Roseisolibacter agri: one gene and its partner. The protein of the gene in region 1 binds, or shares a complex with, the protein of each later gene. Links are inferred from orthologs where the notes say so. Each region holds a gene or a part of one and is shown in the gene's direction. Other genes may lie near its edges. The genes, in order: rosag_RS15295 and smc.

What was found.
Region 2: the proteins of rosag_RS15295 (region 1) and smc are in contact, whole or in part, in a crystal structure (PDB 3ZGX), measured with the Bacillus subtilis proteins. The link is inferred for Roseisolibacter agri from one-to-one orthologs.

Annotation. Positions count from the first base shown.
Region 1 is NZ_BRXS01000004.1:704,798-708,073, forward strand. The notes cover bases 31-3,009. They hold rosag_RS15295 (segregation and condensation protein A), read left to right. Parts: upstream 31-1,124; coding sequence 1,125-1,895; downstream 1,896-3,009. Other genes in these bases: rpsT (30S ribosomal protein S20), read right to left, coding at 31-182; rosag_RS15290 (site-2 protease family protein), read left to right, coding at 451-1,128; scpB (SMC-Scp complex subunit ScpB), read left to right, coding at 1,870-2,418; rosag_RS15305 (pseudouridine synthase), read left to right, coding at 2,463-3,009. Outside these bases: more of rpsT, read right to left, coding at 1-30; more of rosag_RS15305, read left to right, coding at 3,010-3,276. UniProt on the Bacillus subtilis protein: Participates in chromosomal partition during cell division. May act via the formation of a condensin-like complex containing Smc and ScpB that pull DNA away from mid-cell into both cell halves.
Region 2 is NZ_BRXS01000004.1:449,579-454,084, reverse strand. Bases 150-4,358 are described here. They hold smc (chromosome segregation protein SMC), read left to right. Parts: upstream 150-549; coding sequence 550-4,158; downstream 4,159-4,358. Other genes in these bases: rosag_RS14165 (hypothetical protein), read left to right, coding at 4,176-4,358; rosag_RS14175 (hypothetical protein), read left to right, coding at 150-549. In the rest of the region: more of rosag_RS14175, read left to right, coding at 1-149; more of rosag_RS14165, read left to right, coding at 4,359-4,506. UniProt on the Bacillus subtilis protein: Required for chromosome condensation and partitioning.

The DNA of each region.
Region 1 (3,276 bases):
ATCAGGCCCTTGCGGGCGGCGCGGTCCAGCAGGCTCACGGCGAGCGCGGTCGTGTCGGCCGGCGCGCCCTCGGCGCGGGCCTTCTTGAGCGCGGTCCGCAGCGCCGAGCGCTGCGCGCGGTTGCGCACAGCCGCAGCGCGCGACTTCCGCATGTTCTTCTTGGCGGAGGCGATGTTCGGCACTTTGGAGAACTCTCAGGCAGATGACAGACGTGGCGCGCAGGTCGCGCGAAGCGTCGAAGGCTAGCCCACCCGGTATCCCATGTCAAGGCACGACACGGGTTTGCACGGTGTGTCGCTTTGACTTGCCCTGGGGGCGCCACTAGGTTTCGCCGCGCTGCCGCCGCCGTCCGCGCCCCTCGTGTGCCCGGTCGTGCGCCTCCCGGCCGATCCCCGGCGCCGCCGACCGCGTCCAGGCGCGCCCGCGCCGTCCCTCCCGCTTCCGTTCTCGGTGGACCTGCGCACCCTCGTCCTCGTCGCACCCGTCCTGCTGTTCTCGATGGTCGCGCACGAGTACGCCCACGGCTACGCCGCCTACAAGCAGGGCGACCCGACCGCGTACCAGCTCGGGCGGCTGACGTGGAACCCGCTCAAGCACATCGACCCCTTCATGACCGTGATCCTCCCGGTCATGCTGGCAGTCATGGGCGGGCCGATCTTCGGCGGCGCGAAGCCGGTGCCGGTCCAGCCGCGCAACTACCGCGACTACAAGCGCGGCGACATCATCGTGTCGCTCGCCGGCGTGGCGACGAACTTCGTCCTCGCGTTCGTCTGCGCGCTCCTCATCGTCCTCCTCGGCTTGCTCGGGCGCGCGCTGCCCGACGCCACGTCGACGCTCGCGCTCCTGCAGGAGATGCTGCGGCACGGGATCTGGTTCAACCTGATGCTGACGTTCTTCAACCTGCTGCCGATCCCGCCGCTCGACGGCTCGCACGTCGCGAAGTACCTGCTGCCGCCCGCGTGGGCGATCCGCTACGTGGAGTTCGGCCGCTTCGGGATGCTGATCCTGCTGCTCTTCCTCTCGATGGGGCAGGGCGCGCTGCGGGCCTGGCTCTCGCCGGCCGTCGCGATCAACCGCGCGGCGCTGCAGACGGTCGCGCCGTACGTCCTGCCGGTCAGCGGCCTGTGATCGCGCCCGCCACCACCCAGGGCGCGGCGCAGGACGCCGCGACGGCCGGCGCGCCGGCGACGTTCGTCGTCGAGCTGCCCGAGTTCTCCGGCCCGCTCGACCTCCTGCTGTCGCTGATCCGCGACGAGCGCCTGGACGTCTACGACATCCCGATCGCGCGCGTCGCCGAGCAGTTCCTGGCGCGCATCCAGCACCTCGCGCTGGACGAGGCGGCCGACTACCTCGAGATGGCCGCGCGCCTGCTGCGCATCAAGGCGCAGCTGCTGCTGCCGCGCAGCGGCGACGAGGAGAGCTGGGAGGACCCGCGCGCGGAGCTCGTGCGCCGGCTGCTGGAGTACCAGCAGATCCGCGAGGTCGTCGAGCACCTGGACCGCCTGGGCGAGGAGCGCCGCGACCGCTTCGTGCGCGGGTCGTTCGCGCCGATGGCCGCGCTGCCGGCGGGCGTGCCGCCGCTCGCGCTGTCGCTGACCGAGCTGCTGTCGGCCGTCGACCGCGTGCTGCGCGTCGCCAAGGAGCCGACCGTGCACGACGTGGTGCAGCGCGCGCTGGACGTCGCGGGCGCGATCACGTCGGTGCGCGGCGCGCTGGCGCTCCGCGCGCGCACGCGCTGGACCGAGGTCGTGGGCGCCGACGCGGAGCCGTGGCAGATCCTCAGCGTCCTGCTCGCCCTGCTGGAGATGGCGAAGCTCGGCGAGCTGCGCCTCGCCCAACCGAAACCGTTCGCGATCGTGGAGATCACGCGTGAGTCCGCTGGCGAAGCTGCTTGAAGCGGCGCTGTTCGCGAGCAGCCGTCCGGTGCCCCTGGACGAGCTGCGCGCCCTCGACGCCGAGGCGTCGCCCGAGGACGTGCAGGCGGCGCTCGACGGGCTGCGTGCGCACTACGACGACCCGGAGACCGGCCACTCGTTCGAGCTGGTCGAGCAGGGCGGCGGCTGGCAGCTGCTGACGCGCGCCGAGTACAGCGAGGCGATCGAGCGCGCGCAGCTCGCGCAGCGTCCGCAGCGCCTCTCCGCGGCGTCGCTGGAGACGCTCGCGATCATCGCGTACCGCCAGCCGATCGGCCGCGCCGAGGTCGAGGAGATCCGCGGCGTGTCGGTGGGCGGCGTGCTGAAGGCGCTGCTGGAGCGCGGCCTGATCGACATCGTCGGGCGCTCGGAGGGACTCGGCCGTCCGCTGCTGTACGGCACCACGTCCGCCTTCCTGGAGCAGTTCGCGCTGCGCCACCTGGAGGAGCTGCCGCGCGCCGACGAGCTGGCGATCGCCCTGCGCGCCGATCCGCGGCCGCTGTAATTGCGCCCTGACCACGTTGTGACCACCCGAATGGAGACGCGCCCGTGACCCCGCGCGAGACGAACGGCCGCGACCGCGGGTCGCGGCCGGCAGGCAAGGCGGGATCGCGCGGCGCGCCCTCGCGTGGCGCGAAGACGGCCGGCGCGAAGGGCCGCGGCGCTCCGTCGCGTGGCGCGCCATCGCGCGGCGGTCGCGACGAGCGGCCCGCCCGCTCCGCGCGTCCGTCGCGCGACGAGCGCCCTGCGCGCGGCGCGTTCGCGCCGACGGAGAAGCCGACGCGCGGCGAGCGCTACGACCGTCCGACGCGCGCGCCGCGTGCGGAGACGTCGGAGCGCGACGCGTGGTCGGCGCAGCCGATCCGTCCCGAGCGCGCGCCGCGCCCCGAGCGTGGCGACGCCGCCGCCTGGAAGGAGCGCGAGAAGGCGAAGAAGGCGCCCAAGCGCCCGATCCCGCGCCGTCCGCGACCGGCGGAACCGGCGGTCGACGAGCGCGCGTTCGAGTCGCGCCCGTCCTCGGGGCGGCCCGCGCGCCCCCTGCGCCCCGAGGCGACCACGCGCGGTGGCGGCGACCTGCCCGCGCGCCGCGGTGGCCCGCAGCTGCCCGCGGGCGCGCCCGGCCGCGGTCCGTCGCGACAGGCGCGCCGCGAGCAGGCTCGCGGGCTCGATCGCCCGGTGCCGCAGCACGCGCCGGCGCGCGAGGAGTCGCGTCCGACGTCGCGCCCCGCGCGCGCCATCGTCCGCGACGTCGCGCCCGACGGCACGCGCACGGTGCGGCCTGACGTCCGGCGCGAGCCGGCGCGCGAGCCGGCGCGCGAGCAGACGCGCGAGCAGACGCGCGACACCTCGCGTCCGCAGCGCC
Region 2 (4,506 bases), 260 kb from region 1 along the record:
GCACGCGCGGCCGCCGCGCCGCCGCCGCCCGACACGCTGCCGAGCCTCGCCGTCGAGAACGCGGCCGACACGGTGGACCGCGCGATGTACACCGTGCAGACCAACTCGGCGAGCACGGAGACGTCGGTGCAGCTGCCCGCGAACGTCGACCGCGCGACGCTGCCGGCGCAGGTGATCGCGCCCGTGCTGCTCGAGAACCGGCCGTGGTTCTACGCGTACGTGGGCGCCTTCCGCACGCGCGAGGAGGCCGAGGCGCTGCGCGACAGCCTCGCGTCGCGCCGCGTGCTGGGCGACGAGTCGGGCGTCGTGGAGCGCACGCCGTTCGCGTTCCTCATCGCCGACAGCGTGCCCGCCGCGCAGGCGCCGCGCCGCATCGCGGAGCTGGAGCGCCGCGACATCCCGTCGTATCCGCTCGCACGCGGCAACGGGCTCGTGGCGCTGTACTCCGGCGCGTTCCGCACGCAGGACGAGGCGGCGTTCCACGCCCGTACCCTTCAGTCGGCGGGGATCCGGCCGCGGCTGGTCTATCGAACCGGGAGAAGTCTGTAAGTGCGCCTGACCAAGCTGGAGCTGCAGGGCTTCAAGAGCTTCGCCGACCACACGTTCCTGCAGTTCGACAAGGGCGCCACGGCCATCGTCGGACCGAACGGCTGCGGCAAGTCGAACGTCTCCGACGCCATCCGCTGGGTGCTCGGCGAGCAGCGCGCGCGCATGCTGCGCGGTGGGAGCATGACCGAGGTCATCTTCCAGGGCTCGTCGGCGCGCCGTCCGGTGAACGTCGCCGAGGTCTCGCTGCACTTCGACAACCGCGAGGGCACGCTTCCGGTCCCGTTCAAGGAGGTCGTCATCACCCGGCGCCTGTCGCGCTCGGGCGAGAGCGAGTACTTCCTGAACCGCACCGCGTGCCGCCTGCGCGACATCCAGGACCTGATGCGCGGCACGGGCCTGGGCGCGGACAGCGGCGTCGTCATCGAGAGCAAGATGATCGACGCGCTGCTCTCGGACCGTCCCGACGACCGGCGCGAGCTGTTCGAGGAGGCGGCGGGCGTGGGCCTCTACCGCGACCGTCGCCGCAGCACCGAGCGCCGCCTCGAGGAGACGAGCGTCGACCTGTCGCGCCTCGATGACCTGATCAACGAGGTCGCGAGCCAGACGCGCGCGCTCGCGCGCCAGCGCAAGCGCGCCGAGCGGCACGCCGAGCTGACCGCGCGCCGCTTCAACGTCGAGCTGACGCTGGCCGGCCGCGAGATGGCGGAGTGGAAGGACGAGCTGGCGCGCCTCGACGCGCGCCTGGCGGAGCTGCAGCTGCTGAACCCGCAGGCCGAGGCGACGCTCGCGGAGTTCGAGCGCGCGCGCGAGACGGCGCAGCAGACGCGCGCCAACGCCGAGGCGCAGCGCGCGGAGCTGGCGCGCATCGTGGCCGCCGAGCGCCAGACGGTGCTGCAGCTGCAGGGCGAGCTCGCGGTGGCCGAGGAGCGGCAGCGCAACGCGACGTCGCGCCGCAGCCGCGCCGAGGAGGAGCAGAAGGAGGGTGAGGCGCTCGGCCTGCGCGTGGCGGAGGAGCGCGAGCGCGCGATCGCCGAGCGCGCGCAGTGCGAGGAGACGCTCTCGGGCGCGGCGCAGGAGCTGGCCGAGCGCGCAGCGCTGGAGGAGGAGACGCGCCGCGCGGTGGCGTCCGCGCGCCAGCGCGTGGAGCAGGCCGAGCGCGCCGCGCGCGAGCTGCGCGAGCAGGCGCGCCGCCTGGAGATCGACCGCGAGGCGACCCAGCGCGAGGAGCAGGAGGTGGGGCTCCGGCGCGCGGCGCTCGACACCGAGCTCGCCGCGCTGGCCGACCGCATGGAGAGCGTGCAGCGCGAGATGGCCGCCGCCGCCGAGGCGCTGGAGCTGGCGCGCGAGCAGGTGGCGCAGGCGCAGTTCGAGCTGGACGAGGCGCGGCTCGCGGTGCGCGCGGCGCGCGACGCCGAGGCGGGCGCGCGCGCGGAGCTCGCGCGCGCCGACGAGATGCGTACGTCGATCCAGGGCAAGATCAACGGGCTCGAGGCGCTGGAGCGCGACCGCGTGGGCCTCGCGCCCGCCGCCGCGCGACTGCTCAAGGAGCGCCAGCAGTTCGGCGACGGCGCGGTGCTCGGGCCGCTGTCGGACTTCGTGACCGCGGGCAGCGAGGCGGCCGCGCTCGTCGAGCGCTTCCTCGGTGCAACCGTGCACGCCGTGGTCGTGCGTGACCGCGACGTCGCGGACCGCATCCGCGGCTGGCACGCGGCCGCGAACCTCGGTCCCCTGCTCCTCCTGCCGGCCGACGCGATTCCCGCGACGTCGCCCTTCGCGAGCGCGACGACGCCCGACGGCATGGCCGTGGACGCGACGGGCCTCGCGGCGCGCGTGCGTGCCGCGGAGCCGGCCGGCAGCTGGGTGCGCGCGCTCCTCGGCGGCGTCGAGGTGCTGGGCGAGGGCAGCGCGTTCGTGGACGCGCGCGGCGCGATGCTGCTCCCCGGGCAGACGTCGGGCCCCGGTCCGCTGCGCCGCCGCGCGGAGCTGAGCGACCTGCGCGCGCAGCTGGAGCAGAGCGACGCGCGACGTGAGGAGGCGCGGCAGGCGCTGGAGGGCGCGCGCGCCGCGCTGGCCGCCGCCGAGGCGCAGCAGGCCGTCGCCGCCGAGGCGTCGACGGTCGCGCAGCAGGAGGCGCGACGCGCGGACGACCAGCGCGCGGAGCTCGAGCGCCGCCGTCAGCGCGCCGATCGCGAGCTGGCCGACGCGCAGCAGCTGGCCGCGCGCCTGTCGCAGCGCGTCGACGAGCTGGCCGAACGCGCGCGGGTGCTGGAAGCGCGCGCGGGCGAGGCGCTGGCGCAGGCGGAGGCGCGCGAGCAGGAGGCCGCGGACGCGCGCGGCGCGCTGGCCGAGAGCGAGCACCAGCTCGAGACCGCGCGCGAGGAGCGCACCGTCTGGCAGGTGGAGCAGGCGCAGGCGCAGGCGCGCCTGCAGGTCGCGGTCGATCGCGAGCGCCGCCTGTCGCACGAGATCCAGACGCAGGCGCAGCGCCTCGAGTCGCTGCAGCGCGAGCTGTCGTCGCTGGCGACGGCCGACAGCGCGCTCGCCGAGCAGATGTCGGTGTGGGCGCTCGACCTCGAGTCCAAGCGGCAGCAGCTGCAGGACGTCGAGGAGCGGCTCGCCGACGCCGAGCAGGCCGTGCAGGGCGCCGACGAGGCGCTGCGCACCGCCGAGCAGGCGCTGGCCGACGTGCGCCGCAGCAACGGCGCGCTGGCCGACGAGTTCCACACCGCGTCGCTGCGCCACACGCAGCTGGCGGGGCGGCGCGATGCGCTGCGCGAGCGGCTGGAGACCGAGTGGCGCCGCCCGCTCGACGACCTGCTGGCGTCGTTCGAGCCGGTGGACGTGGAGGCGGACACTCTGCGCACGGAGCTCGACGAGCTGCGCGGGCAGCTGGAGCAGCTGGGCGTCGTGAACCCACTCGCGATCGACGAGCACGAGGAGGAGGTCCGCCGCCTCGACTTCCTCACCGGGCAGCGCACCGACCTCGCGCAGGCGCGCGCGTCGCTGCAGCAGGCCATCAAGGAGATCGACACGACGGCGCGCGAGCTGTTTCTGGCGACGTTCGCGCAGGCGCGCGAGAACTTCCGTCAGATCTTCATGACGCTGTTCGGCGGCGGCGAGTGCGACCTGCGCCTCGAGAACCCCGACCAGCCGCTCGACTGCGACATCGAGATCCACGCCAGCCCGCGCGGCAAGCGCACGCAGCGCATCCACCTGCTCTCCAGCGGCGAGCGCGCGCTGGTCGCGCTGTCGCTGCTGTTCGGCATCTTCCTCACGAAGCCCAGCCCGTTCTGCCTGCTGGACGAGGTGGACGCGCCGCTCGACGACCAGAACGTCGGGCGCTACGTGCGGATGCTGAACCAGTTCAAGACGAAGACCCAGTTCATCATCATCACGCACAACCCGCGCACCACCACCGAGGCGGCGGACGCGGTGTACGGCGTGACGATGCAGGAGCCGGGCGTCAGCTCGCTGGTGAGCGTGCGGCTGCGTGGCGGGCCGCAGGTGGATGCGGGGCCGACGGAGGCCCCGGCCGATGCAGCCGCGGATGCGGCGGTGGACGCGGAGAGCGACGGCGCGGAGCCGGAGCCCGCGACCGCGGCGACCTGACCGCGCGGTCGCGCACGGTGCATCGCACGTTCGCACGGGAGCGGCGCAGGTCGCTCCGGCTCGCGGTCGTCGCGCGCGCGCTCTTCGCGCTGGCGGCGGCCGCGCTGCTCGTGCCGGCCGGCGTCGCGCGCGCGCAGTCGCAGAGCGTGCAGGTCGTCCCGCCGGCGGCGGGCGGCGACTCGCTGCAGACCGTCACGCCGACCTTCCTGCTGCAGGCGGTCGCGACGGGCCCGGGCCCACTGCGCTTCCGCTTCGAGCTCGACACGACACCGCGCTTCACGCGGCCGCTGCTCGACACGCTCATCACGACCGGCGACAGCACCATCTCGGTGCGGCCGACGCGCGCGA